Regions from separate parts of the Pseudomonas sp. c313 genome, predicted to be linked through region 2. Evidence: riboswitches for the same ligand, from Rfam matches in the RefSeq annotation. Region 2 holds a riboswitch; the other holds the start of a gene.
What was found. Region 2 has a riboswitch for cobalamin ahead of cobW (cobalamin biosynthesis protein CobW). Riboswitches for the same ligand answer to the same signal wherever they lie in the genome.
Positions count from the first base shown of each region.

Region 1: it holds a riboswitch for cobalamin, as region 2 does, so the genes downstream of both, cobO (cob(I)yrinic acid a,c-diamide adenosyltransferase) here and cobW (cobalamin biosynthesis protein CobW) in region 2, are expected to answer to the same signal.

Region 1 covers NZ_JBUZRD010000003.1:771,982-779,074, forward strand. The annotation lists gene hda (DnaA regulatory inactivator Hda) at 1-294, shown strand, start outside; gene ACZRKZ_RS13115 (C40 family peptidase) at 509-1,153, shown strand; gene ACZRKZ_RS13120 (C40 family peptidase) at 1,298-1,831, shown strand; gene ACZRKZ_RS13125 (PQQ-dependent sugar dehydrogenase) at 1,910-3,223, opposite strand; cobalamin riboswitch at 3,323-3,559, shown strand; gene cobO (cob(I)yrinic acid a,c-diamide adenosyltransferase) at 3,638-4,249, shown strand; gene ACZRKZ_RS13135 (cobyrinate a,c-diamide synthase) at 4,246-5,586, shown strand; gene bluB (5,6-dimethylbenzimidazole synthase) at 5,583-6,233, shown strand; gene cbiB (adenosylcobinamide-phosphate synthase CbiB) at 6,230-7,093, shown strand, end outside.
Region 2 covers NZ_JBUZRD010000002.1:56,378-63,470, reverse strand. The annotation lists gene cobN (cobaltochelatase subunit CobN) at 1-1,860, opposite strand, end outside; gene cobW (cobalamin biosynthesis protein CobW) at 1,864-2,925, opposite strand; cobalamin riboswitch at 3,025-3,226, opposite strand; cobalamin riboswitch at 3,269-3,493, shown strand; gene ACZRKZ_RS05170 (CbtB domain-containing protein) at 3,590-3,778, shown strand; gene ACZRKZ_RS05165 (CbtA family protein) at 3,790-4,494, shown strand; gene ACZRKZ_RS05160 (cobalamin biosynthesis protein) at 4,491-4,904, shown strand; gene cobM (precorrin-4 C(11)-methyltransferase) at 4,987-5,733, shown strand; gene nfuA (Fe-S biogenesis protein NfuA) at 6,648-7,093, opposite strand, start outside.

The DNA of each region.
Region 1 (7,093 bases), on a different contig from region 2:
TCCACCTCGCCTCGGGAGTTGCCGGTGAAGCTGGCGGATCTCAAGTCTCGCCTGACCCTGGCACTGATTTTCCAGATGCGCCCACTGTCTGATGAAGACAAGCTGCGCGCCCTGCAATTGCGTGCGTCCCGTCGGGGCCTGCACCTTACCGATGAAGTCGGGCACTTTATCCTCACCCGTGGCACCCGCAGCATGAGTGCTCTGTTCGAATTGCTCGAACGCCTCGATCAAGCCTCTTTGCAGGCCCAGCGCAAGCTGACTATTCCTTTCCTGAAAGAAACCCTCGGCTGGTAGCCAGCCCTTTAAAATAGGGGCTCTTGGCATTTTGCAGGCGCCAGAAATCCTGCGTTTTAGCCTGTTTGGCCACGCAAAAGGGTCTTGTAGGGGTTTAAGGGCTTAGATGTCATGGCCCAAACAAGAAGTCACATGGATCACGATTGAATTTGCAAATCGATATGATAGAAGGCATAGTCTCGGCTTCTTTACACATCCAGCCACGGTCGTGCCCATGCTAAATCGCTTCGCACCCCTCGTGCCTCTCGCACTCGTTACCCTGTTGTTTGGTTGCGCCACCCACCCTCAACAGGTGGCTGAGCAGCAAAAGCCTCAACAACACAATCAACAAAAATTTGTCGCTGCGCAGTCTTCCACTGCTTATCAGGAAGCTGTCTATTCAGAAGAAGTAGCGACAGAAAAAGAACTGGCTGAGTTTTCCGACAGCAAGCCTTATCAGCTTCCAGTTCTGGCCGACAGCATCCTCGAGCGCGGTCTGTCCTTGGTCGGCACCCGTTACCGTTTCGGCGGTACCTCTGAAGCCGGTTTCGATTGCAGCGGTTTCATCGGTTACCTGTTTCGCGAAGAGGCCGGCATGAAGCTGCCGCGTTCCACTCGTGAAATGATCAACGTTGATGCACCGTTGGTCGCTCGCAACAACCTCAAGCCTGGTGATCTGCTTTTCTTTAGTACCAATGGTCGTGGTCGCGTCAGTCACGCCGGTATTTACCTGGGCGATGACCAATTTATCCACTCCAGCAGCCGTCGTAGCGGTGGCGTTCGGGTCGATAAGTTGGGCGATAGTTACTGGAGCAAGACCTTTATCGAAGCCAAGCGCGCCCTGGCCATGGCCCCGACTACCGTTACCTCCCGCAAGTAAAGTTAAAGTGATACTTGAAGTTTGACGTGTAAGCGCTAGAATCCTTGGATATTGTTGTGAACTGATCGCGCGAGCTTTGCTTGCGCGGTCTGGTTTTCAGCCTTCGGTAACGAAAGCCGCATCCAGATCAGGATCGTTCTGCCCATGTCGACCTCGGCCCGCCTAATTCTTGTCATTTGCGCCGCGCTGCTCAGCGCCTGCGCAAGTCGTCCACCTCCCGTGGCCGTCAAGCCCAAGCCGGTGTTCAACTATTCCACCCAAACCTTTTCTCCGGCTGCCGAAGACGTGCTTTTTCGTGCGTTGGGTCTGGTCGGCACGCCTTATCGCTGGGGCGGCAATACGCCGGACTCGGGGTTTGATTGCAGCGGCCTGATTGGTTTTGTCTACCGTGACGCTGCCGGTATCTCCTTGCCACGCACCACCCGCGAACTGATCGTGATGCGTGCCCAGGATGTGAGTGAAGATGCCCTGCAAACCGGCGACCTACTCTTTTTTGCCACCAATGGTGGCTCGCAGGTCAGCCACGCGGGAATCTATGTGGGCGAAGGGCGCTTTGTGCATGCCCCGCAAACGGGCGGTACGGTGAAGCTGGACACGCTATCCAAGGCGTATTGGCAGAATGCCTACCTGAGCGCCAAGCGCGTATTGCCGCCGGAACATCTGGCGCGTAATCCCTAAGAAGCAGCTACAAGCTTCAAGCTATAAGCTGCAAGAAGGCGCCTAACGGCCACTTGCAGCTTGAGGCTTGTTAGCAGGTTATTTAGTCGCTGACACCCGCCACACTTTATTCCCCACATCATCGGCCACCAGCAAATCCCCCTGCTGATCGATCACCACGCCCACTGGCCGGCCCATGGCTTTCTCATCGCTGTTGAGGAACCCGGTCAGTACATCCACCGGTTGCCCTTTCGGCTTGCCCGCTTCAAACGGTACAAAGATCACTTTGTAACCACTGTGAGGCTTGCGATTCCACGAGCCATGCTGGCCGATAAACGCGCCGTTACTGAACGGTGCTGGCAACTTGCTGCCCTCGGCAAAGGTCAGGCCCAGTGATGCAGTGTGCGGGCCGACCGCATAGTCCGGTGCAATGGCCTTGGCCACCAGGTCTGGGTCTTGTGGGGTCACGCGCACATCGACGTGCTGGCCGTAGTAGCTGAACGGCCAGCCATAGAAGCCGCCATCCTTGACCGAGGTGATGTAGTCCGGCACCAGGTCGCTACCGATTTCATCCCGTTCGTTGACCGCCGTCCACAGTTTGCCGCTTTGCGGCTCCCAGGCCATGCCGTTGGGGTTGCGCAGGCCAGATGCGAAGATGCGGTGCTGGCCGGTGGCGCGGTCTACTTCCCAAATCGCCGCCCGACCTTGCTCCGCTTCCAGGCCGTTTTCCGCGACGTTGCTGTTGGAGCCGACGCTGACGTACAGCTTGTTGCCATCTTTGCTGGCCACCACGTTTTTGGTCCAGTGATGGTTCAGAGGGCCACCCGGCAGGTCGACGACCTTGGTGCCAGCCTCCTTGATGGAGGTTTCGCCTGACTGATAGGGGAAGCGCAACAGCTTGTCCGAGTCAGCGACGTACAGGTCGTTGCCCACCAGGGTCATGCCGAACGGCGAGTTGAGGTTTTCCAGGAACACCGTGCGGGTTTCAGCGACGCCATCGTGGTCGGCGTCCCGCAGCAGGGTGATGCGGTTCGGGCTCGGCACGCCAGCGCCGGCTCGGCCCATGACCTTGCCCATCACCCAGCCGCGAATGCCCCTGGAATCGTCCGGCTTGGGCGGTGCGTTGGTTTCCGCCACCAGCACATCACCATTGGGCAGTACGTACAGCCAGCGCGGGTGATCCAGGCCTTCGGCGAACGCTGCCACCTGGGTGCCGGCCGCCGCAGTGGGCTTGACGCCGTCCGGCCAACCAATCGCCGGGGCGATATTCACGGTGGGGATCAGGGTTTTGTTCGGCTCCGGCAGCTTGGGCGAGGGGCCGGTGCCGTCGGACACTTGCAAGGTGGAACTATCACCGCAAGCGGCCAGGGTGCCAGCGACGATGATGAGTAAGGCGAGTCGGGTCTTATGCATATTTTTCTCCTCAATACCTGTAGTCATAGAGGCACGACGCGCTGCGATGGTTCAAGTGCGCCGCCAGCTTTAATTGACGCTCCACCCCCAACCCACTAACCTTCGCCGCTTGTTTCAGGTGCTCTGTGGCGTGTGCGTCAACAGAGTGAAACAGGGAAACCGGTGAGTGAGCGCACTTGTACACAGTGAAGCCACGATCCCGGCGCTGCCCCCGCAACGGTAAATGAGTCAAGACGGTGCTTTCGCCACTGTATCGCCCCGCGATATGGGAAGGCGCACCCTCGGCGCGCAACGCCACTCATGAGCCCGGAGACCGGCCTGATTCATCCAACAGCATCACGGTGGGCGATGCTTGGCTGTTTGCTTTCTCTTTTCCTGCCCGCCGTTTTTGTCCAGCCCCAACGGAGAGCTGCCATGACTGAATCCCCCGATCGTGACGAACGCCACCTGGCGCGCATGCTGCGCAAAAAAGCGGTGATCGATGAGCGCATTGCCAATTCACCGAACGAATGCGGATTGCTGCTGGTGCTCACCGGCAATGGCAAAGGCAAGAGCAGTTCAGCCTTTGGCATGCTGGCCCGGGCCATGGGCCACGGCATGCAGTGTGGTGTGGTGCAGTTTATCAAGGGCCGCAACAGCACCGGTGAAGAGCTGTTTTTCCGCCGCTTCCCCGAGCAAGTGCGTTTCCATGTGATGGGCGAAGGCTTTACCTGGGAAACCCAGGACCGCCAGCGCGACATCGCCGCGGCCGAAGCCGCCTGGGTGGTGTCCCAGGAAATGCTGCGCGATCCGTCCATCGGTCTGGTGGTGCTGGATGAGTTGAACATCGCCCTCAAGCACGGCTACCTCGACCTGGACCAGGTCCTCAGCGACCTGCAAGCCCGCCCGCCGATGCAGCATGTACTGGTCACCGGCCGCGGCGCCAAGCCGGAACTGATTGAAATGGCCGACACCGTTACTGAAATGGGCGTGCTCAAACACGCGTTCCAGGCCGGTATCAAGGCACAGAAGGGCATTGAACTTTGAAGCAGTCCCGTCACTGCCCTGCAGTCTTGATCGCCGCGCCGGCGTCAGGCCAGGGCAAAACCACCGTCACCGCCGCACTGGCCCGCTTGCACCGCAATCTCGGGCGCAAGGTCCGCGTGTTCAAGTGCGGCCCGGACTTTCTCGACCCGATGATCCACGAGCGCGCCAGCGGTGCGCCGGTCTATCAATTGGACATGTGGATGGTCGGCGAGCAGGAAAGTCGGCGGCTGTTGTGGGACGCGGCGGGGGAGGCCGACCTGATTTTGATCGAAGGCGTCATGGGCCTGTTCGACGGCACGCCGTCCAGCGCTGACCTGGCGCGGCATTTTGGCGTGCCGGTGCTGGCGGTAATCGACGGCACGGCGATGGCCCAGACTTTTGGCGCTTTGGCCTTGGGGCTCGCCCGTTACCAGCCTGATCTGCCGTTCGCCGGGGTGCTGGCCAATCGCGTCGGCACCCTGCGTCATGCGCAGTTGCTGGAGGGTAGCCTTACCGAAGGCCTGCGCTGGTACGGCGCATTGTCGCGGGAGACCGGTATCGAGCTGCCGAGTCGTCATCTTGGGCTGGTGCAAGCCAGCGAATTGAATGACCTGGATCTGCGCCTGGATGCCGCCGCGCAAGCGTTGGGTAGCAGTTGCGAGGTAGCGCTGCCGCCGCCGGTAGAGTTCGCCGCGCCTGAGCCGATAGAGGCCGAACCGTTGCTGGCCGGTGTACGGATTGCCGTTGCCCGTGACGAAGCCTTTGCCTTTACCTACGGCGCCAGCCTCGACTTGTTGCGAGCGATGGGCGCCGAGTTGCGCTTCTTCTCGCCGATTCATGATTGTGAACTGCCAGAAGCTGACAGCCTGTACCTGCCCGGTGGTTATCCGGAACTGCATCACCTGGCGTTGTCGCAAAACACTTCGATGCTGACCGCCATCCGCGCCCACCATGGCGCCGGCAAGCCCTTGTTGGCCGAATGCGGCGGCATGCTGTATTTGCTGGACTCGCTCACCGATGTCGATGGCACCCGCGCCGAGTTACTCGGACTGCTTCAGGGCGATGCTGTGATGCAAAAGCGCCTGGCCGCCCTGGCGCTGCAAAGTGTCGATTTGCCCGAAGGCGTTCTGCGCGGCCACACCTACCATCATTCCCTGACCAGTACCCAATGGCAGCCGATTGCCCGGGGCCTGAGCCCCAACGGCGGACGCGGCGCCGAGGCGGTTTATCGGCAGGGCCGGATGACCGCCTCTTATGTGCACTTTTATTTCCCGTCCAACCCGACAGCGATTGCAGCGTTATTTGTGCCAGACACCCAAGCCAATGTGGGAGCGGGCTTGCCCGCAATGAGGCCATGACCGACAACACCTTCCCCCAGGCCGACCGCGAAGCCGTCTACCGGGCCATCGCCGAACGCCGCGACATGCGCCACTTCAGCGGCGGCACTGTCGCTCCCGAGCTGCTTCACCGTTTGCTGCAAGCCGCCCACCAGGCGCCCAGCGTCGGCCTGATGCAGCCGTGGCGTTTCATCCGCATCAGCGACCGCGACCTGCGGGGCAAGATTCAGCAACTGGTGGAAGAAGAGCGTATTCGCACCGCCGAAGCCCTCGGCGAGCGTTCCGACCAGTTTATGAAGCTCAAGGTCGAAGGCATCAACGAGTGCGCTGAGGTGCTGGTGGCCGCGCTGATGGATGACCGCGAACGGCATATCTTCGGCCGTCGCACCTTGCCGGAAATGGACATGGCGTCCTTGTCCTGCGCGATCCAGAATCTATGGCTGGCGTCCCGGGTCGAAGGGCTGGGCATGGGCTGGGTGTCGTTGTTCGAGCCCCAGGCCCTGGCCGATCTGCTGGGTTTGCCGGCGGGTGCCAAGCCCCTGGCGGTGCTGTGCCTGGGCCCGGTGACCGAGTTCTACCCGGCACCGATGTTGCAGCTGGAAGGCTGGACCGAACCGCGTCCATTGAGTGACATGCTGTATGAGAATTATTGGGGAGTGAGTCAATGAGTGTGGCCTTGCTGAGTGTCGCTGCCGTGGCGCTGGATGCGCTGCTGGGCGAACCCAGGCGCTGGCATCCGCTGGTGGCATTCGGTAATTTCGCCGGGCGTATCGAGCAGCGTTTCAACTCGGGTGGCCGTGGCTGGCGCAGCCATGGCGTGACCGCCTGGGTGATCGCGGTGGTGCCGCTGACCCTGCTGGCCACGGCCTTGTCGTGGGCGCCGTATGTGGGTTGGGTGATCGAGATCCTCGCGTTGTATTGCGCCCTCGGTATGCGCAGCCTTGGCGAACACGTGGCGCCCGTGGCCCAGGCCCTGCGCAGTGATGACCTGGACGAGGCGCGCAAGCGCGTCGGTTATCTGGTCAGCCGCCAAACCAGCGAGCTGGACCACACCGAAGTTGCACGCGCCGCCACCGAATCGGTATTGGAAAACGGCAGCGATGCGGTGTTCGCCGCGCTGTTCTGGTTTGTCATCGCCGGCGTGCCCGGCGTGGTGCTCTATCGCTTGAGCAATACCCTGGATGCCATGTGGGGTTATCGCAACCAACGTTTTGAACGTTTTGGCTGGGCTGCGGCGAAGATCGACGATCTGCTCAACTATATTCCTGCAAGGTTGGTGGCGTTGACCTACGCGCTACTGGGCAAAACTCGGCTGGCGCTCAAGTGCTGGCGCACTCAAGGCCCAACTTGGGACAGCCCCAACGCCGGTCCGGTGATGGCTGCGGGCGCAGGTGCCCTGGGTGTCGAGTTGGGCGGGGCAGCGATTTATCACGGCGAACTGCATCAGCGTCCGCAATTGGGCGAAGGTGTGCCGGCGAGTGCCGATTCCATCGACCAGGGCTGGCAACTGGTGCAGCGCGGCGTGTGG
Region 2 (7,093 bases):
TGGGCCGTATGTTTCGGCGCGGGTCAGCGGCGGCATCAGGTGATCGATGATCACCGCCTGGGTGCGACGCTTGGCCTGGGCACCCTCGCCCGGATCATTGACGATAAACGGATAGATATTCGGCAGCGGGCCAAGCAATGCATCCGGCCAGCAATTTTCCGAAAGCCCGACGCCTTTACCGGGCAACCACTCCAGATTGCCGTGCTTGCCAACGTGAATCACTGCGTGGGCGCCGTAGGTCTGGCGCAACCAGAAGTAGAACGCCAGGTAACCGTGGGGCGGCACCAGGTCCGGGTCGTGATACACCGCGCTGGCGTCGACCTGATAACCCCGGGCCGGCTGGATACCGATAAACGTCAAGCCCAAGCGCAGCCCGGCGATCATCATGCGGCCGTCGCGGAACATCGGGTCGGTGTGCGGCGAACCCCAGCGTGCGAGCACCGCCTGCCGATTGCTTTCAGGCAGGCGGTTGAACATTGCCTCGTAGTCGTCCAGGCCCAGGCTTTGATGGCAGGGGCGCAGGTCGAGGCTGTCGAGGTCGTTGGTGATACCGCCCAGCAAATCCTGGATCAGTTGCGTACCACTTTGCGCTAACACGTCCGGCAGCGGATAACCTTCAATCTGCAACGCCCGCAGGATATTCAGCGCGGCGGCCGGGGTATCGAGGCCTACGCCATTACCGATGCGGCCATCACGGGTTGGATAATTGGCGAGAATCAAGGCGATGCGTTTTTCAGCATTCGGCACCCGCGCCAGGTCGACCCAGCGCCGCGCCAGGTTAGCGACGAAGTCCATGCGCTCAGGTTGCGCCCGGTAGCACACCACATCCGACTGGCTGCGCTCGCTGCGCCAAGCCAGGTCCTTGAAGCTGATGGGGCGGCTGATGATCCGCCCGTCCAGCTCCGGCAACGCAATGTGCATTGCCAGGTCACGGGGGCCAAGGCCTTGCTCGCTGGCCTGCCAGGCGGGTTCGTTGTCCTGGGCGCAAATGGCCTGGATCACCGGGATATTGCGGCGAAACGGTCGCAAGTGCGGCGCTTCGGGGCTGGATTGGGCGAAACCGGTGGTATTGAGAATCACCGAAGCCTGCACCTCATCCAGCAAGTCCTCGACCACCGTCAGGCAGCCGGGCTCTTTCAAACTGGCCACAGCCATGGGCAATGGGTTCAACCCCGCTGCCTGCAGGCGCTGGCAGAACACATCGATAAAGCCGGTATTGGCTGCCTGCAAATGGGAGCGGTAGAACAGCACTGCTGCCACGGGAAGATCGGGCTGCCAGTCGGCCTGCCAATCACTCAGGCACGCGTTGGCTTTATGGGGATGATAGATCGCCGTACGCGGCAGGATTTGCGGCTCGGACCAGCCATAGTCGCGCCCCAGATACCCGTTGGCCAGGCAGCGATAGAAATCCAGCGCATTGCCCAAGCCGCCCTGGCGCAGGAAGTGCCAGAGCCGATCGCGCTCTTGCGCGCTGACGGTACTCAGGCCGCTGAGTTCCGGGTCTGGACGGTCGTCACCCGGCACCAAAATCAGTTGCACACCGCGCTCGGCCAACTGCACCAAACGCTCGATACCGTAACGCCAATAACCGATCCCACCATGCAGTGAAATCAGGATGACCTTGGCGTGGCGCAGCACCTCATCGACATACAGGTCGACCGAGGCGTGGTTCTGCACCTGCATCGGGTTGGCCAGGCGCAGGCTCGGGTAATCCTCGGGCAACTGCTGGGCAGCTTCGGCCAGCAGCGCCAGGCTGGAGTCGCCGCTGCACAGGATCACCAGTTCGGCGGGGGTTTGTCCAAGGTCGGCAATGTTGTCATCCGAGACGAAACCGCCGGGCTGGGTCCTGAGCAGGTGCATGGCTTAAACGCTGAGGGCAGCGCGCAATTGCGCTTCGAGCAAGGTGGCGTCCAGTTCCTGGCCGATCAGCACCAGATGTGTGGCGCGCGGCTCATCGGCGCGCCAGGCGCGGTCGAAGTGCTTGTCGAAACGGGTGCCCACGCCCTGGATCAGCAGGCGCATTGGCTTGTTGGGGACTGCGGCGAAGCCCTTGACCCGCAGGATGCCGTGCTGGACCACCAGTTGGGTCAAGGCATCGAGCAGCAGGCTTTCGTCGGCTTGTGGCAGCTCGATGGAAATCGAGTCGAAGGCGTCATGGTCGTGGTCGTCTTCACCTTCGTGATGATGATCGTGATGGCTGTGGCGGCTGTCGATGTGTTCTTCGGAACCGGCGCCCAGGCCAATCAACACGTCCAATGGCACGCGACCGCTGCTGGCTTCGATGATCTTCACCGCTGGCGGCAACTCTTCAGCCACTTCCAGGCGCACGCGGGCCAGGTCTTCGGCGCTGATGAGGTCGGATTTGTTGAGGATCACCAGGTCGGCGCTGGCCAGTTGGTCGGCGAACAGCTCGTGCAGCGGCGATTCGTGGTCCAGATTCGGGTCAAGTTTGCGCTGGGCATCCACCTGATCCGGGAACGCAGCGAAGGTGCCAGCAGCCACGGCCGGGCTGTCGACCACGGTGATCACCGCATCAACGGTGCAGGCGCTGCGAATTTCCGGCCATTGGAAGGCCTGGACCAACGGTTTTGGCAGGGCCAGGCCCGAGGTCTCAATGAGAATGTGGTCGAGGTCGCCGCGACGGGCTACCAGCTCGCGCATTACCGGGAAGAACTCTTCCTGGACGGTGCAGCACAGGCAACCGTTGGCCAGTTCATACACGCGGCCGTTGGCTTCTTCTTCGGTGCAACCGATGGAGCACTGTTTGAGAATTTCACCGTCAATGCCCAGCTCGCCGAATTCGTTAACGATCACGGCGATGCGGCGGCCCTGAGCGTTGTCGAGCATATGGCGCAACAAGGTGGTTTTACCCGAACCGAGAAAGCCGGTAACGATGGTGACGGGGAGTTTGGCCAGTGTTTTCATCGGATGCCCTTTGGCAAGGTGGCGGGCAGACGGGACGATTGGCCCTGCGGCGGCGCGCAGAAGCCCATTTCGCCACCGGATCACCCCGCCCGGTTGAAAGTTGAGAATCGTAGCGAGGCAGGTCTCCTGGCTTGGGGCTTGCCGGTCTTGCGACTGGCGCTGGCTGCGCCTTCCCGCCTTGTTCAGGCAGTGGCGTGGCAGTCAGATCAACCCTTTACAGTTGCGGGGGCAGCCGCGGCATCAACCGCGTTCCCTTCTTAGCTTCGACCTGGGCCGAAGAACCTCGAAGGCGCAAGGCTACAGGGGCTCGGTCAATTTGACTACCATCCCTCACCCATGCTCTCCTACACATCTTGTTTCGGGTGCCCTTCACAGGGTGAAACGGGAAACCGGTAAATCATGTGCTTGACTCAAGCCATGACCAGTCCGGTGCTGCCCCCGCAACGGTAAGCGAGCGAAGCATCAGATCCACTGTGCCGAGATGGCATGGGAAGGCGATGCTTTTAGGTCGACTCTTTTCAAGAGCCCCCTCGCAAGCCCGGAGACCGGCCCGATCAATCAAATAACAAACCCGCGGTGGGCGGGCGCTGTTCAGAACTCTGCGTGCCTGGCTCGCAGGGTTTTCATGCGCTCGTTTCACCCTGACACTCGAAAGGGACGTGCCATGTCGATCATCAGCAGCACCTCGCATACCGCAAGCAACACCGCCACCTTGAGCCAACGCCTGACCGCCGCCATCGGTGCGTCGATTCTGGGCGCGTGCCTGGTGTATTTCGCCGGTTTCTCCCATATTGAGGCCGTGCACAACGCCGCCCACGATACCCGCCACAGCGCCGCGTTCCCGTGCCATTGAGACCTGCCAACATGATCAAGCGAATTGCCCAAACCGCAGGTTTCACTGGCCTGTTGGCTGCCCTGTTGCTGACCCTGCTGCAAAGCTTCTGGGTCGCGCCGCTGATTCTCCAGGCGGAAACCTTCGAAAACGCCCCCGCGGCTACCCAGGTGCATGAGCATGCCAACGGCACCGCTGCCGCTCACAGCCACGACGCCGAAGCCTGGGAGCCGGAAAACGGCTGGCAGCGCGTACTGTCCACCACGGGCGGCAACCTGGTGGTCGCGGTCGGCTTCGCGCTGATGCTGGCCGGCCTCTACACCTTGCGTGCGCCAACCCGCACCGCTCAAGGCCTGCTGTGGGGCCTGGCGGGTTATGCAACCTTCGTCCTCGCGCCAACCCTTGGCCTGCCACCGGAACTGCCGGGCACTGCTGCGGCTGACCTGGCGCAACGGCAAATCTGGTGGATCGGCACGGCCGGTTCCACTGCCGCCGGTATTGCGTTGATCGTGTTCGGTCGCAACTGGCTGCTGAAAGTGTTGGGCGTGGCAATCCTGGCGGTGCCCCATGTGATTGGCGCGCCGCAACCGGAAGCCCATTCAATGCTGGCTCCTGAAGCGCTGGAAGCGCAGTTCAAGATTGCCTCGCAATTGACCAACGTTGCCTTCTGGCTGGCCCTGGGCCTGATCAGCGCCTGGCTGTTTCGCCGTAACCGTGACGATCAATACTCGGCATGACCACTGACAACACAGCGCCGACCCTGGTGGTCGGCCTGGGTTGCCAGCGTGGCTGCGACACTGACACCCTGCTTGCCCTGTTCAACAAGGCCCTCGACGAGGGCGGCATCGATCGCCAACGCATCACTGCACTGGCCAGTATTGATCTCAAACAGGATGAACCAGGGCTGTTGGCATTGGCCAAGGCCTTGAACCTGCCGCTGCAGTTTTTCAGTGCCGGGCAATTGGTATTGTATGAACCCCGGCTGAGCCACAAGTCGGCTATCGCCTTCGCCCATACGGGCTGCCATGGCGTTGCCGAAAGTGCCGCCCTGGCCTTGGCTGAACACTTGGCCCAGGGGTCGGCGAGGCTGCTGATCACTCGTCAGAAAAACGCCCAGGCCACCTTTGCGTTAGCCAGTTGCGGCTAAAATCTCGATAATCGCCAGCCTTGATCATGAGCAATCTTCATCTGAAGCCTTGCACGCTTGTTTTTTTGCATAGGAAACCGTCATGACCGTCTTTTTCATCGGTGCGGGCCCCGGCGATCCCGAACTGATTACCGTCAAGGGCCAGCGGCTGATTCGCAGCTGCCCGGTGATCATTTATGCGGGCTCGCTGGTACCGGCCGCCGTGCTGGAAGGTCATCAGGCCGAACAGGTGATCAACAGCGCCGAACTACACCTTGAGCAGATCATCGGTTTGATCAAGGCCGCCCACGAAAACGGCCAGGACGTGGCACGGGTGCATTCCGGCGACCCTAGCTTGTATGGTGCGATTGGCGAGCAGATTCGCTGGCTGCGGGAGCTGGGCATTCCCTTCCAGATCATTCCGGGCGTGACAGCCGTGGCCGCCTGTGCGGCGCTGCTGGAGGCTGAACTGACCCTGCCGGATATCGCCCAGAGCGTGATCCTGACCCGCTATGCCGATAAAACTGCGATGCCGGCGGGAGAGTCATTTAGTAGTCTGGCCAGCCACGGTACGACTATGGCGATTCATCTGGGGGTCAATCATCTGGAGAAGATCGTCGCTGAACTGCTGCCTCACTACGGCCCCGACTGCCCGATTGCCGTGGTGCATCGTGCAACCTGGCCAGATCAGGATTGGGTTATCGGTACGTTGGCGGATATTGCCGAAAAGGTAGCGGCCAAGGGGTTCAGGCGGACGGCGTTGATTGTGGTGGGCCGGGTGTTGGCCAGTGACGGTTTCAGCGAGTCATCGTTGTATCGCGCAGGTCATGCGCACTTATATCGGCCTTGAGTATTCCCGGATGCTAATGCAAAACCCTGTGGGTTGGGTTGGGTTGGGTTGGGTTGGGTTGGGTTGGGTTGGGTACATATCCGTTATTTTAGTCAGGGCGGCTTAGGGTTACGCCCTTACGGCGTGTCACTTTTGAAAAGAGCCCAAAAGTAACCAAAAGGCTCTTGCCCCACCACTTGGTGCCTCGCCTAGGCTCGGCATGCCTTCACTCCGGCATTGCTCCGTGGGCCGCCGCGATGGGCCATCCTTGGCCCAGCGCGGCTAAACCGGCGTCCTGCCGGTTTACCCACGGATCAATGCCTGCGTTCAGCCATCGTGGTTAACGGGGCGCCTTAGATCAAAAGCAAAAGCAAAAGCACGGCGGCCTGGTAGCCGACCTGAGTGGTGAAAAGCAAGAGCGGACCCACTGCCACCTGTAGGAGCGAGCTTGCTCGCGATGGTCGTTAACGATGACGCTGGCTCCCTGAATCACCGCGGTGCCCTCAGGTTCTTCGCGAGCAAGAACTAGGCGTCCCCCTCGCTCCTACAGAAAAACGGATGGCTCTTGATCTGCCTGCCCATAAAACCAGAGGCCGAACGCAGGTGTTGCGCAGTGGGTAAACCGGCAGGACGCCGGTTTAGCCGCGCTGGGCCAGGGATGGCCCAGCGCGGCGACCCACGGTGAGGGTACGCCGAGCCTAGGCGAGGCACCAAGTGGTGGGGCTGACCATACATTTGGTTACTTTGCCGCTTTTGCAAAGTGACACGCCGTAAGGGCATAACCCTAAGTCGCCATTACCGCAGCAACGGATATGTACTCAAACCTGCCCCCACACTTAACCCTAATTATTACAAAACCCATATAACCCATTGAATTAAGCTCATAAAAAAACGGCGCTCACGGGGCGCCGTTTTTCATGCTCGCAGCGAACACCTTAGTAGTAGGCGTTTTCTTTCTGCGTGTGGTCAGTCACATCACGTACACCCTTGAGCTCGGGAACCCGCTCAAGCAAGGTGCGCTCGATGCCTTCGCGCAAGGTCACGTCCGCCTGGCCACAGCCCTGGCAACCGCCGCCGAATTTCAACACGGCAATACCGTCATCCACTACGTCGATCAGGCTGACTTGGCCGCCGTGGCTGGCCAACCCAGGGTTGATCTCGGTTTGCAGGTAATAGTTGATACGCTCGTTGACCGGGCTGTCGGCGTTGACGCTCGGCACCTTGGCGTTAGGCGCTTTAATGGTCAACTGGCCGCCCATGCGATCGGTGGCGTAGTCAACCACGGCATCGTCAAGAAAGGCTTCGCTGAAGGCGTCGATGTACGCGGTGAAGCTCTTGAGCCCCAGGGCGGTATCTTCGGGTTTCTCTTCCCCCGGCTTGC